DNA from 2 places in the Bacillus sp. SRL543 genome. Region 1 is predicted to be linked to the other one. Evidence: a T-box and tRNA genes for the amino acid it is inferred to sense, from the RefSeq annotation. Region 1 holds a T-box; the other holds one or more tRNA genes.

Region 1 (4,432 bases):
GCCATGTTGACCGCTTAGTACCTGTCTCGATTTTAATCAGTTCGCTTATGCCATATGCAATCATTGCGAGCCATAATTGATTCCAAACAGCTGCGGGCTTATGGTTGTAAAGCTTGACGAGTTTAAGGTGCTGTTTCACCCACTTGAAAAAAAGCTCGATTTTCCAACGCATCCTGTAAATTTCAGCCACTTGTTCGGCGGAAAGATCTCTTCGTGTGGTCAGGATTCGAAACTTATTGTCCTTTTCATCCCGGAATTCCACCAGCCTGAGAGGGAATTTCCGGTCATTCTTGATATCGTGGATTTCAACCTCCGCATCCTTAACAATTCGGCTGTTGGAAGGTACCGAATGCTCCGTGAGGAGTTTGGTCCTTGAATTTCCTTTAATACGAACGACAAAATTGATTTTCCTCTCAATCCAATTATGGAAATGGCTGTAGTTGATATACCCGCGATCCATTACGTAAGTGGCATCCTTATCAACTACTAAATCAATGGATACTTCCTTATCTGCAACGCCTGTTGTGGAAAGTATTGCATCTTCCGGATAATAAGTTTTTTCATCCAGAACGGCCAATTTCAAGTGGATTTTAACGCCATTTTTGGATTTTGAGGAATACGCCCATTCGCCTGCCTTTTCCGGTAAAGAGATTTCAGTCGAGTCAATTACCGAAAGCCTCCCGGCCAAAGGGGATCCCTTTGGGATTTGGAGGAAAACCTTAAGGCTAAGGATAAACTGCAGGAACTGACAGAACTTGAGGGAATCCACTCCTCCACTCTGTACCGGAAACTTGAAAAACTTCCAACCTGGCTTCTGCAGGATACAGCCATGAAATTATTCTCCCGGATTGATAGAAGGAAAGCTTCTACGAATAAAAGGATGGCTTTACCCGATAACAATTTCTTGGCTCCGTGGTCAAGGTAAGGGTCTCGGAAATTTTCAAGTTTTAATAGGCACAAACACTTTTCAACGACAGTAGAATTGGGTAAATGATCAATGAGCATTTTACCATCTCCTAATTGTTGAAGTGTATTAAGGTGTTGCGACCGCCTTATTTGTCTTACTTCTTCAATTAGGAGATTTTTTATTATCTAAACCTTTAATGCTCAGGAAATATATACCATTCATTTGCAAGACTAGTGCAAAAAACAGGAAAAAGGGCAGCTTCGCTCCTCTTAACCGGAATTTCTCCGCTTATATATACCCATCCGTGCCATATTCAGCAGCCTAACCGGAATATCTCCGCTAATTTTAAGGCTTGCTGGTCCCCAAAATAAGGCTAAGACTTCCTGTTTTTAAAAAACATTCCTTCACTATCCTGCCGCGGTAGCTGAATAAGCCTCTTTTCTGCAAGCCCATAAAATGTGAATCCCACCTTGTTATAATTAAAATAAACAACATTACCAATAAATCCTTTTTTTATGCCAAATTTATTTTCCGTTAAAGTTCTTGAAATGCTTGTATGCACGGATGTAAAGCACCTGCATACATTGAAAAGTATATTTCTTCCTATTCAAGAGCATACTTGCATACACAGGAGAATTTTAATACAATAGCTTTATATATTTTTATGTAAAAACTATGATAAGGAATAGTAATGATGGAGTTCCGCTCAATAGAGAGCTGGCGGGAGGTGCAAGCCAGCCGGGACAGTCATGAACTCGCCTTTGAGTTGCAGGTGTGAACAACAGTAATGCCTGCCGTTTTCCGCGTTAAGGATGAATGAAGAGAGCGGCGATGCCGCTAATGTGGGTGGTACCGCGGGAGAATACATATCCTCTCGTCCCTATTTTGGGATGAGGGGTTTTTTTATGGTCTTTTTCGCTGTAAAGCAGACCGGCAAAACCTTTCCCCAAAAGAAAATCTCGTATTATACAGGAGGAAAGCACGATGAGCTTCAATCACAGAGAGATTGAAAAGAAATGGCAAAGTTCTTGGGATGCCAACAAAACATTTAAAATGGGCGATGAAAAGGGAAAAAGCAATTTTTATGCGCTTGATATGTTCCCTTATCCATCAGGCGCCGGACTTCATGTCGGGCACCCGGAAGGATATACAGCGACTGATATTCTGTCCCGCGTAAAAAGGATGCAGGGGTATAATGTACTCCATCCAATGGGCTGGGATGCTTTCGGGCTTCCGGCAGAACAGTATGCACTCGATACAGGCAATGACCCGGCAGAATTCACAAAGAAAAATATCGATACATTCCGCCGCCAGATCAAATCGCTTGGATTTTCATATGACTGGGACCGGGAAATCAGCACGACTGATCCCGAGTATTACAAATGGACACAATGGATTTTTACAAAGCTGTATGAAAAAGGGCTTGCCTATATTGACGAAGTGGCTGTGAACTGGTGCCCGGCACTTGGAACAGTTCTGGCCAATGAGGAAGTAATCGACGGCAAGAGCGAGCGCGGCGGCCACCCGGTGGAGCGCCGCCCGATGAAGCAATGGATGCTGAAAATCACGGCCTACGGCGACCGGCTGCTTGAGGATTTGGAAGAGCTTGACTGGCCTGAAAGCCTTAAGGATATGCAAAGGAACTGGATCGGCCGTTCTGAAGGTGCAGAGGTGACCTTCAGCATTGAAAACCATGAAGGCACTTTCACGGTCTTTACAACCCGTCCTGATACGCTGTTTGGCGCGACTTATGCGGTGCTTGCACCAGAGCATTCACTTGTTGAAAGCATCACGGCCGAAGACAGAGCAGAGGCGGTCGAAGCATACCTTGAAAAAGTGAAGAGCAAGAGCGACCTGGAGCGTACAGATCTGGCAAAAGAAAAAACAGGCGTATTTACTGGGGCTTATGCCATCAACCCTGTAAACGGCGAAAGAATGCCGATCTGGATTGCCGACTATGTGCTGGCAAGCTACGGTACGGGCGCCATCATGGCCGTTCCTGCACATGATGAGCGTGACTATGAGTTTGCAAAAGAATTCAGCCTGCCGATCAAGGAAGTTGTCGCAGGCGGTGATATCGAAAAAGAAGCGTATACAGGCGATGGAGAGCATGTGAACTCCGGATTCCTTGACGGTCTTCAGAAGGAAGAGGCCATTTCCAAAGCAATCGAATGGCTTGAAGAAAAGGGCATCGGGACGAAGAAGGTAACATACCGCCTCCGCGACTGGCTGTTCAGCCGCCAGCGCTATTGGGGAGAGCCGATTCCGATCATCCACTGGGAAGACGGCACGATGACTGCCGTTCCGGAATCAGAGCTGCCGCTGATGCTTCCGAAGACAACGGAAATCAGGCCATCCGGAACAGGTGAATCACCGCTCTCCAATATTGATGAGTGGGTTAATGTGACAGATCCTGAAACAGGCAAAAAAGGGCGCCGCGAGACGAATACAATGCCGCAATGGGCGGGAAGCTGCTGGTATTATCTGCGCTATATCGATCCTAAAAACGAAAATGCGATTGCTGATGCCGATCTGCTGAAAGAATGGCTTCCGGTTGATATTTATATCGGCGGTGCCGAGCATGCAGTGCTTCACTTGCTGTATGCACGATTCTGGCATAAGTTCCTGTATGATATCGGTGTGGTTTCTACCAAGGAGCCTTTCCAGAAACTATTCAACCAGGGGATGATCCTTGGTGAAAATAATGAAAAAATGAGCAAATCAAAAGGCAATGTAGTAAATCCTGATGAAATTGTCGAATCGCATGGTGCGGACACACTGCGCCTGTATGAAATGTTCATGGGGCCGCTTGAAGCCTCTGTTGCCTGGTCAACGAACGGCCTCGACGGAGCCCGCCGCTTCCTTGACCGTGTGTGGAGACTGCTGATCGACACTGATGGAAGCCTGCACAGCAGAATAAAGGATGCAGAGCCGGAGTCAAGCCTGGAAAAAGCCTACCATCAGACAGTCAAAAAGGTAACGGAAGACTATGAAGGACTGCGGTTCAATACTGCCATTTCACAGCTGATGGTATTCATCAATGAAGCATATAAAGCAGAGACGCTGCCAGTAAGCTATATGGAAGGATTTGTGAAAATGCTGTCGCCGATTGCTCCGCATATCGCGGAAGAGATTTGGGAAAAGCTTGGACACAGCGGCACAATCTCATATGAAGCATGGCCGGCATATGACGAAGCCAAATTGGTGGATGATGAAGTTGAAATCGTCATCCAGGTCAACGGCAAGGTCAAAGCGAAGCTTATGGTGCCTTCCGATGCGGGGCGTGAAGCCTTGGAGCAGATTGCGATGGAAGATGATAAAATCCAGGAGCAGATCGAAGGCAAAACAATCCGCAAGGTCATTGCCGTACCAGGAAAGCTTGTCAACATTGTAGCCAACTAAAGCAAGGGATCCCCTGTTTCGACGAGAAACGGGGGATTTTTTGGGCAAGTTAAGGCTGGTGAGAAAAAGCTGTCAGGAATGGAAGCTGTTTTTTGCCTTATATTCCTTCCTGTGTTTATACTA
Region 2 (4,432 bases), 840 kb from region 1:
GACAAATGCTAATGTAGAAGAGAAAAAAGACTATGTTTCTTTTGAATATAGAATTACAAAGGTAGAGGATGGCACGTATTACGGGAAATCAGCTGATGGGCTTGGCATATCATTTACATTGGATGATCTTGACCAGAACATCATCATTAAAAAAGAAGATACAGTGGTTTGTTATTTTGAAAAAGACAATATGAGGGACGGATTGGTCCGTGTCGAAAAGAAATAGCCAGTCGGTTGATTGGCTGTTTTTCTTTTGGCAAAATGATGCGGGTACCGTGTTTTTTTCAAAAATGAAGGGGTAATAGTTTAGTGGAGAAAAAATTTTAATGAAAGAGGCTGATCATATGGCAGACAATAAGAATAACGATGACCGCAATCAGTATTTCCAGGAGCGAGCCGGGACAGATGAAGCAAACTTCCACGTTGTGCCAGGTGATGAGGAAGGCTGGGCTGTAAAAAAAGAAGGCGAAGATGAGCCGGAATTAACAACCGGTTCCAAATCCGAAGCTGTGGACAAGGCTAAGGATATGGCGAAGGAAGCAGGTACAATGGCCATTATCCATAATGATGAAGGAAGGATAGAGGACCAGGAGAATTACCGCCAATAAGAATTAAAGGCTTCAGCCCAGGGCTGAAGCCTTTTTGTTGGAATGCGGGACCACTGTACTCGTTTTTAAAGAGGTAATATGCTATTCTAAAATAAAGTTTAAAATGCAAAGGGTGTCCATCATGAAAATAGTTTGCTTTGGTGATAGTCTAACCCGCGGAGTGTCATACCTAAAAGGGCGGCTGAGAATCTTAAAAAAGAACTATCCAGCTGTCCTTCAGGAGTTATTTCGAAATAATGGTGCAGGTGAAGCGGGGCCGCATGTTGAAGTGTTGAACAAAGGTGTCTTTAATGATAATTCGAATCTTCTGCTGTCACGGCTTGAACGGGATGTAACTGATGTGAAACCCGATTTTGCCATCATCAGCATCGGCGGCAATGATTGTAATTTTTCATGGGAAGAGGTTGCGCAAAATCCAGACAGTGAACATATTGCTTCAGTTCCGCTGGACAAGTATGCAGATAATCTCAGATGTATGATAGAGAAAGTGAAGAACAGCGGGATTACTCCAATCCTCCTGACCCTGCCTCCGCTTGATCCAGTCCGCTATTATGAGAATATTTCTGGCAAGTTCAGTTCACAAATCAGCAGCTGGATATGCAGAGTCGGCGGGATAGAGCACTGGCATGGGAAATATAATCAAAGTCTCAATAAAATTGCGGATGAACTGAATGTAATGAAAATAGATGTAAGATCTGCATTAAAACAGGCCGGAGATCTGACAGACTTAATTTCAGCCGATGGAATCCATCTGACCGAATGGGGATATAAGATCCTGGGGGCAGAGATATACAATTATCTATCCGCCCTCATGCAAACCGGGAATATGGATAATGCCTCATTGGCATCTGCATCAGAATAGGAAGGACGGCTGCCGGCTGGCCTTCTTCCTGAATTTTTTCATAGAAGTAATAGAAAAAAGCGATTTGCAGAAGCAAATCGCTTTTTTCGGTAAATCTTTTTATGCGGCTGAGAGGACTTGAACCTCCACGGGGTTGCCCCCACTAGAACCTGAATCTAGCGCGTCTGCCATTCCGCCACAACCGCTTACTAGCAACTGAATTTATTATAGCATAATAATTATGTTTGTACACTACTTTTTTAATAAATTTTCAAGAAAATTTATTGGATTTTATTTGCTTTTCTATTTCTGCATTCAGCAGTTCCTTCCCGCGGCCCTCGAGTGATCTGACATGCAGCAGTTCTTCGGCAAGGTCATGGAGGGATAGTATTTCAAACAATACCGCAGTTTCAGGAGAGATATGATGATGCTGGTCCGGATGCAGGTCAGCCAAGGGAATAAATTCTTTCTGTTCGCTGAACCACTGTGTGAGCGCATTTACTTTAGTCTGATAATCCTCTTCAGGTATAAATTCTTTATCCTTAAGGACGCGTGAGACGGTTTCCATGACCGGCATGATCGCAATATTTGTTTTCTGATCAAAGCTGAACCGGGATTTTGGCAAATAAAACAGATTGCCGATATGATAAATCAATTGGCGGAGAATGATCAATTTTTTATATTCAAGCCTGAAGCACCTTATTTCTTTACGGGTAAAACGGTGGAATCTCCATTCATCTTTCTGATATAAACATAATTTTTCAATTTTCTCCGTGTCCCTCGACAGGTTCTGAAAATCTTCTAGGAGCCTTGCTTTTTCAAAAGGAGAGCCGGACATGTGAGTAAATGACTTCAGCAGGATAGAAGAAGCTTTTTCGAATGCTGAGTCGATTCCCAGCATAATGGTCTTCGAATACTGCGGCGGCATGATGAAGATATTGACTAAAGACGAGACGACCAAGCCGGTGCAGGTTGTGCCGAGGCGGATAAAAAAGGATGCTGCATAATGATCATGGACAGTCGAAATCATGGCAGCTCCTGTCAGCACTGCAACAACCGTACCTTCGTGAAGTTTCAGTTTATGGCAGGCAATGATTGTGGCAAGCGAAACGAATGCATAAGAAAAAGGACTGTCGCCTAACAGGAAAGCAAAACAAACGGCAAAACCTGCCCCGATGGCAGAAGCAGGAAAGCGGATGAATGCCTTTCTGATTGAATCGGCAGCAGTCGGTTCAATTGTTACAATGGCAGTTATGACTGCGAACATGGCAGGCCAATCCAGCAAATGACAGATAAAGGCTGTCACAAAAACAGCAATCCCGGTTTTTACAATTCTCCCGCCAGCAAATTTAAATAGGAAAGGTTTCATTTTTTTGCCTTCTTTTACTGTATTATTTATTTTCATGATATATATATTATATCGCAAATATGATGCTCTATGGGGGAAGAAAAGATTCAGCTGGAATGCTGACTAATACAATAAGCATTGATTCAAGTGGATATGCAAAGAAAAAAGGAGAGAGGAGTGCCGCTATGCTCATTCATTTAGTTCCTAAAGATGATTTGGAGGCTCAGGGAATACGCTGGGTGCTGGAGTCCCATTTAAGCGGGGTTGATCTGCGGATTTGGAAAGATCAGACAGAGTTTCTTAATGGCATAGAATTTGATTCACCAGGACTTTCCATCATTAATATGGACAGCTGGGACCAGGGGGCCGGGGAAAAAGCGGAAGAGTTGAAGAATAAAAGAGTGCGCTGGCTCGGGATTTCCTCTGAAAGGATATTTCAGACAGCATACCGTGCACTGAAATATAAGGGTGAGGATGTGCTGTTCAGGCCATTTTCTTCTTCAGACCTGGTAAGGGCTGTCCAGCAGATCCGATTTGAACTCAGGAATAGGCCGGAGCAGGGGCAAACCAGGAAATCTGCCTCCCATGAACCTGGCTATCCAGATTTGTTCATCTCGAACGGGGAACAGGACAAGGGCCTTACAATGGCAGCGTTCCTTACCCCTAACAGCTCAGCTTTTCAGACATTGTACAGCAGATTATGCAGTCATACTTCCATTAAAGCAGGGAAAGTGTTCGCTTTGTCGGAGTTCGTTCTTTTTGTACGAACTTCTACGAATGGGAATGCTCAGGATGAGTTCCACTCATTTATGGCAGATTGGAAAAAAAGCTTTCCTGCCGCTCCCCTGGCTGTCATCGTACATATAACAAAGAAACCGCAATCGCTGAAGGATGCATACCAGCATGTGCGGATGCTGACCAAACTGATTTTTTTTGAAGGCTATGACATTATCATTTCAGAAAATCATTCTTCTTTAACAAAGGGAATGGACCCGCTCCTGACACCGGTCGAGCAGAGGGAATGGATAGAAATGCTTGAAAAAAGAGACGAAAAAGCTATTCGTTCCTGGTGTGAAAGAGAATTCCTTGCTCTGAAATCCCCATACCCGGATCCGGAGCTGGTCAGGGTCCGTCTGACAAGTGTGCTTGCACAGGCGAGAAGGTATATGAAAACCTATCAGCTTCAGTCTGAACTGCTGGAGGAAAACTATCACCATGTTTTTCAGAAGATAGTCCATCTGCCGACCATCCACCAGATTGTCAAGGAGCTTGAGCAATTTGCGGCCTTGCTTTTCATGGAATATAACCGCAAAGGAATGGATGATCCTGTCTCGGCTGCTGAAAAAGCCGAAGAACTGATAGAGTCAAATTACTGGATCGAAGGCTGGAACTTATCAGATTGTGCAGAATCGCTCGGAATGCATAAAAGTACATTGAGCCGCCGGTTTGCAGCAGAAATAGGGCTGACCTTCCGTGAAAGGCTTCATGAAATCAGAGTCCGGGAGGCAAAGCGGCTCCTGCTTGAAACAGATTTGCCGATTGAAAGGATAGCCGGCATGTGCGGGTATTCACACCCATCTTATTTTTCGTCCAAGTTTAAATCAATTGTGTTAGAAACACCTGTATCTTATAGAC

What was found. A T-box is a leader RNA that pairs with one kind of tRNA and senses whether it is charged. The one in region 1 lies ahead of leuS (leucine--tRNA ligase), so its partner is inferred to be a tRNA-Leu.
Region 2: it encodes a tRNA-Leu, which carries the amino acid that the T-box ahead of leuS (leucine--tRNA ligase) is inferred to sense. The anticodon was not compared.

What each region holds. Positions count from the first base shown of each region.
Region 1 is NZ_OZ481794.1:3,827,897-3,832,328, reverse strand. It holds gene AC4E8B_RS19520 (IS4 family transposase) at 1-688, opposite strand, end outside; T-box leader at 1,574-1,792, shown strand; gene leuS (leucine--tRNA ligase) at 1,892-4,309, shown strand.
Region 2 is NZ_OZ481794.1:2,988,305-2,992,736, reverse strand. It holds gene AC4E8B_RS15325 (hypothetical protein) at 1-226, shown strand, start outside; gene AC4E8B_RS15320 (DUF2188 domain-containing protein) at 345-608, shown strand; gene AC4E8B_RS15315 (SGNH/GDSL hydrolase family protein) at 730-1,470, shown strand; tRNA gene AC4E8B_RS15310 (tRNA-Leu) at 1,573-1,655, opposite strand; gene AC4E8B_RS15305 (aromatic acid exporter family protein) at 1,721-2,818, opposite strand; gene AC4E8B_RS15300 (helix-turn-helix transcriptional regulator) at 2,983-4,432, shown strand, end outside.